4 regions of the Mesorhizobium sp. CAU 1741 genome follow, and region 3 is predicted to be linked to each of the others. Evidence: predicted binding sites of a transcription regulator. Region 3 holds the regulator's gene; each other region holds the start of a gene.
The links. Region 3 encodes PhoB, which activates phosphate uptake and scavenging genes when phosphate is short. Its sites were predicted from a motif close to TGTCATNNANCTGTCAT; they were not measured.

Region 1 (2,185 bases), on a different contig from region 3:
AAGCGGGCTCAAGCGCGTCGGCCGAGGCGGTGCCATCGAACGCATCGACCAGCTTTGCGATCTCTACCGCCATCTCGTTCAGCGTGTCCTGACCGGTCCTCATTGCCGTCAGACGCTCCATGGCTTCTCGCGGCGGCGCGGTGTCGATCAGGTCGCTCAGGAAGCGCGAGATTTCCTCGCCGATCGCCGGCACCGCCTGCAGCAGCAGTCGCGGCGGGTTCATGCCCGCGCGCTGCGCCGCGGTGTCCTCCCGCAGCCAGTCGACGGCGTCGCACAGATAGCCGGCAAGGCGCTGCTGTTCCCTTTCGACCAGCAACAGGCCCGTCTCGACCTCGACCTCGCCGCCGGAATGAATGAATCGCGGCTTGGCCAAGCTCTCCTCGAGCGTCTCGGGATAGAGCCGCTCCACGATCCTGAAGACCGGCCCCAGCGCCAGAGACATGATGAGCGCGGAGACGAGCTGATAGATCAGGTAGAGCCAGGCGATCTTCTCGTGCGCGACCGGCGTGATCATATCCAGCAGCATCCGGATCGCTGGCCAGTCCGTCGCCTGACCGACTGCGAACAACGGCACGAGCACGAGCGCGCCAGTACATTTGGTGATCGTCTGCAGCACGGCGATCTGCTTCGATGCGCCCGCCAGGTTCATTGCCATCAGCCAAACCGAGAGGCCCGACCCTACGCCCGCGCCGTAGACGATCATCATCGTCATGTCGAACTCGAACAGGCCGGCTTCCGCCATGGCAACGGCCACCATGGTTACCGTGGCAGAGGATTGCGCGGCGAGCGTGACGACAAGGCCAGCGAGAAAGGCGAGCACGAAGGAGCCGCTCGCATAACCGATCGCGGCGCGGATTTCCTCCACTTCCCTCATCGAGCCCGCGCCGGTGCGGATCAGATCGAGACCGAGGAACAGGAGCCCGACACCGAGAAGGGCGGCAACGACATGACGAAAGCGGTCCGACCGGTCAACCTCGAAATAGTAGAGAAGACCGATGAAGCCGAGCAGCATCAGCACCAGCAGGTGGATGTTCAGCGCGGCAAGCAGCACCAGCAGGCTGGTGCCGACATTGGCCCACACGATGACCGGCAGGATGCGCCGCAGCGGCACCAGCCCTGCCGCCACCGCGTTGATGGAGATGAACGTGACCGCGTTCGTGCTCTGCGTCAGCGCCCCTGCCGCCATTCCGAGCGAAGCGGCCGAAAACGGATTGGCCGTCGCACGGGCCAGCACCTTGCGAAACCGGCGGCCGCCGAGCTGTTTGATGTTGCTACCGATGAGCTTGACGCCAACGAAGAAGAGGCCGAGCCCGGCAAAAATTGCCGCGAAAATATCCATCGGCGTCGCTAACCGGGCACACGTTACAGTTTTATGACCAGGCGGTGCAAAACCAGCGGCTGCTGCCCATCAATCATGTCGACTTTGACGTTTACGTCAACGACACGATCGTCGCTCCGATTTGCCTGACGATCATCGGCCTTGTCTGGATGGCTGCTAGCCGACGCGCTCGCCGTTCTTCACCCGGTAGCTCGGCTGGTACATCGTCACGAGTTCTTCCGACGCCGTCGGATGCACCGCCATCGTCTTGTCGAAATCGTCCTTTGTCAGCCGCGCCTTGACGGCAATTCCCAGGAGCTGCGCCATCTCGCCGGCATCGACACCGAGGATGTGCGCGCCGAGAACCCTGCGACTGGCTGCATCGACGACCAGCTTCATGATCATCTTTTCCTGCCGCCCCGACAGGGTGTGGCGCATCGGGCGGAACTCGGCGCGGTAGATTTCCAGTTCCTCGAACCGGTCGGATGCATCATCCTCCGACAGTCCGACAGTGCCGATCTCCGGCTGAGAGAACACGGCAGTCGCGATCGCATCGAAGTCCGGCGTCGTCGGCTTGTCGCGATAGACCGTATCGATGAAACACATCGCCTCGTGGATCGCCACCGGCGTGAGCTGGACACGATTGGTAACGTCGCCAATCGCGTAGATATTGTCGACGCTGGTGCGCGAATATTCGTCGACGATGATCTCTCCTACAGGCCCGGTCTCCACGCCGGCAGCCTCTAGGCCCAGTCCCTCGGTGTTCGGCGTGCGTCCCACCGCCAGCATCAGCTTGTCGACGGTCAGCGTCCTGTCGTCCGAAAGTGCGATGTCGAGGCGCCCGTCCTGACGCTTGTCCACCGAATG
Region 2 (2,185 bases), on a different contig from region 3:
CCTGCGGCAAAACGCGCACGCACGTCTTCCAGCACGGCGATGTCGATGAACGAGTAGGGGCCTGGAGCCATGCGCGAACCTGAAATCTGTCGTCGGAGCGGGCGTATCCCGGAATTAACGCATTGTTAATAAAAGCACGGTTTGCGCCCGTCCAGAAACCCCGGGCTTCCGCGCGGCTGAATCTCCAGCCTTGGTTAATCCTCGATCGAATATTGGTGCGTCGCAACAAAAATGTTGCAATGCACAAGAGGATGGTCTATATCCGGGTCAAGTCAAACGCCCGGCACGTTAAGATGTTGTCGGGCCCAGTGTAAAGGAGCCAGCGATGACGAAAGCCACCGCCAAGACCGCAGAGACCATCGAGTTTCCGACCTTCGACGCCGGACAGGCGACGGATCAGTTCCGGGCATTTGCCGAGAAGGGCGTTGCGCAGTCCCAGGAGGCTTACGCCAAGATGAAGTCCGGCGCCGAAAGCGCGCAGAAGGCCATGGAAAACACGTTCGACACGGCGAAGACTGCCGGCAGCGAGTTCTCGCTGAAGTCGATCTCGGCCGCGCGCTCGAATGTGGAAGCCGGCTTCTCGCACATGGAAGCGCTGATCGGCGCCAAGTCGCTGTCGGAAGTCATCGAACTGCAGACCGCGTTCATGCGCAAGTCGGTCGAGACCGCCGTCGAGCAGGCCAAGGAATTCCAGACCGCCTCCACGAAGGCTGCCGAAGACATGTCCAAGCCGTTCAAGGACGTCTTCGAGAACTCCGTGAAGGAACTCAAGATCGCCTGACACGTTCAGGCTTCAAGTAACCTGCGGGGCGGATTCCTCCTCCCTTCCAATCCGCAGGCTCAAGACCGGCACCTCCTCCCGCCGGTCTGTCATAGGAAAAGGCCGGCACCTCCTCCCGCCGGCCTTTTTCCTGTTTTGGGCCTCCCATCCACTCCATCGGGCTTGAAATCGGTGTCGATTGCCCGTAAGAGCCTCGCCAGCCACAGGCTGATGATGTGCGGTTGTAGCTCAGTTGGTTAGAGCGCCGGATTGTGGATCCGGAGGTCGGTGGTTCAAGCCCACCCAACCGTACCACCCGACAGCCCTCCGAAGGCCCAGCAATCCCCAGAATGTCGTCGTCCTGACACACAAAGATGGTGTGTTCCGCCAGCCTTAGTCGGCGTTCGTCGCAAGGCAGATTCGTTTGCCCGTTGATCGTGGCACATCGTCGGCGTGGGTGTTCATGGCTGAAGCTCTCTTCTTCCTGTGCGGGGCACTGATTGTCGTCAATCTCGCCAGCATCCTGATCGCCGCGTCCCGGCTTTCGCCCAATGGCGCCAGGGCCGCCAGCGCGAGCGACACGCCGCCTGTCTCGATCGTCATTCCGGTGCGCGGCATCGAGACGTTCACCGCGGAAACCCTGCACAGGGCATTCCAGCTCGACTGGCCGCGATACGAGCTGATCTTCTGCGTCGCCGATCATGCCGATCCGATCATTGCAAGGGTCGAGGCAATGATGGACACCTATCCGGGCGTGCCGGCGAGGGTGCTTGTCGGCGACGACCGGATCAGCGCGAACCCGAAACTCAACAATTGCGTCAAGGGCTGGCGCGCCGCGCGCTGGGAGTGGGTGGTGCTGGCGGATTCCAACGTGCTGATGCCGCCGGACTACGTCCAGCACCTGATGACGGCCAGGCGCAGGAACACCGGACTCGTCTGCTCGACGCCGCTGGGCACCCGCCCGGGCAGTTTCTGGGCGGAGGTGGAATGCGCCTTCCTGAACACGCATCAGGCGCGATGGCAATATGCCGGAGAGGCCGTCGGCTTCGGCTTCGCCCAGGGCAAGAGCATGCTGTGGCACAAGCCGCTGCTTGACGCCAATGGCGGCATCGAGGCGCTGGGCGCGGATATCGCCGAGGACGCCGCCGCTACGAAGCTGGTCAATCGGCTCGGCCTTCACGTACATCTTGTCGCAGCACCTTTCGAGCAGCCGCTCGGCGGCAGAAGCCTGCGCGAGGTCTGGATGCGGCAGAGCCGTTGGGCGCGGCTGCGCCGGGTGACGTTCCCGCTCTTCTTCGCGCCGGAAATCCTTCTTGGCACCTTGCCGGCCCTGACACTCGCGCTGGCGGCCGCGACCGTATCCGACAAGAACCACGTGCTGATCGGCATGTTCGTGATGGCGGCCATCTACCTGCCGGAACTCGC
Region 3 (2,185 bases):
ACCGGCGAGACCGCGGCGCTGAAGCGCGGCAGGCCCCAGGTGGCTCTCGATCTCGACCCACGTGCGGCAAGCGTCGTGTCGATGGTGCTGTCGTTGAACGCGCTGTCCGCAGCGCTGATCGACTACACCGGCAAGGCGATCGCCCATGACATTTCCCGCCCGGCAACACTCACCATGGCCGATGGCGAACTGTGCGATCACGTCATTTCCGCCGTTCGGCGATTGATGGAGCGTGCGCCGCCAGGCCACGGTCCCGTCCTGCGCATCACCATGGCGGTCCAGGGCATCACTGACTCCAGCGCCCGCAGACTGATGTGGTCGCCGATCACCCCGCACAGCGAAATCGCGTTTGCCGACGCACTGGAAACCGCCTTCGGCATCCCGGTGACCGTCGAGAACGACTGCAACATGATAGCGGTCGCCCTGCGCGGTCGCGAACCGGACCGCTATCGCGACAACTTCTTCACCATCCTGCTGTCCAATGGCATCGGGATGGGGCTGGTGCTGCGGGGCGAACTCTTCACGGGGTCGCACTCGTCGGGCGGCGAATTCGGCCACATGATCCACGTGCCCAACGGCGCGCTCTGCCGATGCGGCAGGCGTGGCTGCATCGAAGCCTATGCCGGCAACTATGCGATCTACCGCCATGCGCGCGGTGATGGCGAGCATGCACTGCCGGTAGCGGATATCGACGACGGAACCATGCTGGCCATGGCGGCGGCGGCGCGCGATCACGACGGCCGCGAGCGCGAAGCATTCCAGCGCGCGGGAGAAGCGATCGGTTTCGGGCTGGGCAGCCTGTTCGCGCTGTTCGACCCGGCGCCGGTGGCGATCGTCGGCCTCGGCACCTCGGCTTTCGACGTCATCGAGCCAACGATGCGCGAGGCGATCGCCCGCACCGCCGGCGGCCAGCACAATGCGGCGATTTCGTTTGACCTGGAGCCGGACGAGATACCGCTTATCCGCGAAGGCTGCGCCCGCCAGGCGCTGACGTTCGTCGATCAGGAAATCTTCGCCAGAGGCGCTGCTGCAGCCCCCGTGCGAAGCGAGGAAGTGGTCTGAAGCGCCGGCCACAGGGCGGCGGCCAGGCCTATCCCTCCTGGATGGCGTAGCCGGCACCACGGATCGTGCGGATGACGTCTGCCATGTTGCCGAGATTGACCGCCTTGCGCAGGCGCCCGACATGCACGTCGACGGTGCGTTCGTCGATATAGATCGTCTCGCCCCAGACATTGTCGAGCAGTTGACCGCGGGAAAACACCCTGCCGGGATGCTGCATCATGAACTCCAGCAGGCGGAACTCCGTCGGCCCGAGCCGAATTTCAGACTTGCCGCGATGCACACGGTGCGTCTCGCGATCGAGCACGATGTCGCCGACCTTCAGCACCGAGGACAGCACCTCCGGCCGCGCCCGGCGCAGCAGCGCCCGCACGCGCGCAATGAGTTCGGGCGTGGAGAACGGCTTCACCAGATAATCGTCCGCGCCGGTGACGAGGCCGCGAACCCGGTCGCTTTCTTCGCCGCGCGCCGTCAGCATGATGATCGGCAAGCGTTCGGTCTCCGGGCGCATGCGCAGGCGCCGGCACAATTCGATGCCGGACACCGCCGGTACCATCCAGTCGAGCACGAGCAGGTCGGGCTGGCTTTCGCGCAGGCGCATTTCCGCCTCGTCACCACGCATGATGACCTCGACCTCGTACCCTTCCGCCTCGAGATTGTACTTGAGGAGTACGCCCAGCGGCTCCTCGTCCTCAACCACCATGATCTTCGGTGCAATCATATTTCCGTCTTCCGTCGTCAGCCCTGGACCGACGTCTCGTCGTGCTTCGGCCGATGCAGCGGCAATTGCCGGCCCGTGGCGATGTAGTAGGCGTTTTCGGCGATGTTGGTGACGTGGTCGCCGATACGCTCCAGATTCTTCGCGCAGAACAGCAGATGGGTGCAGCCCGTGATGTTGCGCGGATCCTCCATCATGTAGGTCAGCAGCTCGCGGAACACCGCAGTGTACTGGATATCGATGTTCTCGTCGTCCGCACGCAAGGTTATCAGCCCCTCGGCGTTGCGCGCTTCGTAGGCGGAGATGACCAGAGCCACCTGCTCCATCACCATTTGCGCCATCGCCTCGATGGAGTGCGACAGCTTGCGCGGCGTTGCGCCCTCGCCCACCGCATTGACGCGCTTGGCG
Region 4 (2,185 bases), on a different contig from region 3:
CGCCGTTGGCCTCGTCGATCTGGCGGATGACGGCCCAGTCATCCTTGAAGGAGATGTCGATGAACTGCGCCTCGCCCGACTTGGAGAATTCCTCCTCAAGCTTGGTGCCGGCCCACTCGAACGAGAAGAACGCTTCCTTGATCTTCTCCTGCAGCTCCGGTGTCAGGTTGTGGGCAAGCCCGTAGCCTGTCGTCGGGAAGGTCTGCGAGGTGTAGATGATCTTGAGCTGGTCTTCGGAGACGACGTCACGCTCGAGCATGCGTGCCTTGACGGAATTGGCGACCGCTGCGGCGTCGTAATCCTTGTTGGCGACACCGAGGACTGAATTGTCGTGGGCGCCCGAGAAGGCGGGCGTGTAGTCGGTGTCCGCAACCATGTTGAACTCGGACATCAGCAGCGCGGACGGCGCCTTGAAGCCCGAATTGGAGGTCTCGGCGGTGAAGGCGAGCGTCTTGCCCTTGATGTCCTCGACCGTCTCGATGCCGGAATCGGGATAGGTGATGATTTCCATCTCGTAGCCGAAGGAGCCATCGGCGGCGGCCATCATGGCGAACGGGCGCAGGCCGGCACAGGCAACGGCCAGCGGGTTGGAGCCGGTGTTGAAGCCGGCGATATGCAGGCGGCCAGCGCGCATCGCCTCGATCTGAGCGGCATTCGACTGGACCGGGAAGAACTGAACCTCCTTGCCGGTCACTTCCGTCATGTGGTCGAGGAACTCCTGCCACACCTCGGCATAGACCGCCGGATCCTCGACCGGCGTATAGGCGAAGATAAGCGTGTCGGGATCGACAAGCTGGGACGCATCGCTCGGAATGTCGGCAACCAAATCGCCATCGGTGTCCTGAAAGCGGCTATCGAGCATGAATTCCGCCGAAGCGGGAATGGTGAGCGCGGTGGTCAGCGCGAGGGCGGCGATGATGCTTTTCATGTCTGGCTCCTGTCCCTGAGACTTTTGTATGCGCCTGCCGGATATTACAGACGCTTATCGGTATTATGACACTCGTCGGTCGTCCCCGCCCAGGCGGGGATCCTCCCGGCGCGAAGATTAGCCGGCTCGCCGCAAATTGCTATGCGCAGTGCACAATGGCTGAAAGGTCCGCATTGCGGCGGTCTCAGCGACACAGCACCTTTATGCACCGCACTGCGGCATGGGCTTAAGATTGTTCAGGCAGAGGGTGTGAGCCGATCACCCAGCGCCGTTTCCCGCAGCGCTTCGGCAAGTGCCTTCTGCTCGGCGGCCGGCAGGGGCCCGAGCGGCGGCATGGGGCGGCTCCATGCCTGGTTGCCGGTGGTCAGCGCCAGGGCATGCTTGACCGACGCGACAAGCGGGAACTTCGCGATCTCGGCGCGGATGCGCACTGCTTCGGCGAGGCCCGCCGCGCGGTCTTCCTCGCTGGCGGCGCTGAAGGCCTGTTGCGCATAGGGGCCGGTAAGGTTGGCGGTCGCCGAGATGCAGCCGGCGAAGCCCAGCTCCCGTGTGCGGCCCAATGCGGCCTCGGCGCTGGGGAAAACGGCGAGGCCCGGCAAGTCGCGCGCCAGCCCGGCGGAATAGCCTTCGACGTCGCCCGATGAATCCTTGACGCCAAGCACCGTGTCGGGGAACCGGTCGCGCAGCCGCCGGACGACATCGGGAGCGTAGGGAACGCCGGAATTGGCCGGGAAATGATAGAGATAGAGCGGCAGGCCGGACACGCCGACGCGTTCGATGACGGTCGAGACGTAGGTGACCAGCGCGTCGTCGTCGATGCCCTTGTAGTAGAATGGCGGCAGCAGCAGAGCGCCGGCATAGCCGAGTTCCCTGGCGGCGGCGGTCAGCGCCACGGCGTCGTCGAGCGCGGCGGCACCCGTGCCGACCATGAAGCGCGACAGGTCGAGGCCAGAGGCAGCGATGGCGCGCATCGCCGCAAGCCGCTGGTCGCGCGAGAACGACGTCGCCTCGCCAGTCGTGCCAAGCAGGTTGATGCCGTCGCATCCGCCCGCGCCGAGGAGGTGGGCGCAATGGGCGACGAGACCATCGAGGTCGATGGAGAGGTCATCGTTGAGCGGAGTGGCGGCGGCGGCGATGACGCCCTTGAGCTTGGTCATGAAAGGTCTTTCCGGTCGTTGGATGTGCGAGATCTATCGCGCCGGCTGCCAGGCAGGCAAGTCAGGGAAATGTTCAAGCAGCGTCAGCGCTTCATGGGGT

Region 1: a site for PhoB is predicted at 1,362-1,378, ahead of AAFN84_RS13990 (Na/Pi symporter). Genes of this name have one in related genera too.
Region 2: a site for PhoB is predicted at 1,112-1,128, ahead of AAFN84_RS09100 (ceramide glucosyltransferase). Genes of this name have one in related genera too.
Region 4: a site for PhoB is predicted at 983-999, ahead of phnD (phosphate/phosphite/phosphonate ABC transporter substrate-binding protein). Genes of this name have one in related genera too.

What each region holds. Positions count from the first base shown of each region.
Region 1 covers NZ_JBDOQP010000003.1:71,872-74,056, forward strand. The annotation lists gene AAFN84_RS13990 (Na/Pi symporter) at 1-1,339, opposite strand, end outside; gene gor (glutathione-disulfide reductase) at 1,496-2,185, opposite strand, start outside.
Region 2 covers NZ_JBDOQP010000002.1:455,245-457,429, reverse strand. The annotation lists gene AAFN84_RS09115 (PAS domain S-box protein) at 1-71, opposite strand, end outside; gene AAFN84_RS09110 (phasin) at 326-781, shown strand; tRNA gene AAFN84_RS09105 (tRNA-His) at 999-1,075, shown strand; gene AAFN84_RS09100 (ceramide glucosyltransferase) at 1,224-2,185, shown strand, end outside.
Region 3 covers NZ_JBDOQP010000007.1:165,227-167,411, reverse strand. The annotation lists gene AAFN84_RS23260 (ROK family protein) at 1-1,062, shown strand, start outside; gene phoB (phosphate regulon transcriptional regulator PhoB) at 1,091-1,777, opposite strand; gene phoU (phosphate signaling complex protein PhoU) at 1,798-2,185, opposite strand, start outside.
Region 4 covers NZ_JBDOQP010000004.1:95,842-98,026, forward strand. The annotation lists gene phnD (phosphate/phosphite/phosphonate ABC transporter substrate-binding protein) at 1-928, opposite strand, end outside; gene AAFN84_RS16975 (dihydrodipicolinate synthase family protein) at 1,165-2,085, opposite strand; gene AAFN84_RS16980 (SDR family NAD(P)-dependent oxidoreductase) at 2,169-2,185, opposite strand, start outside.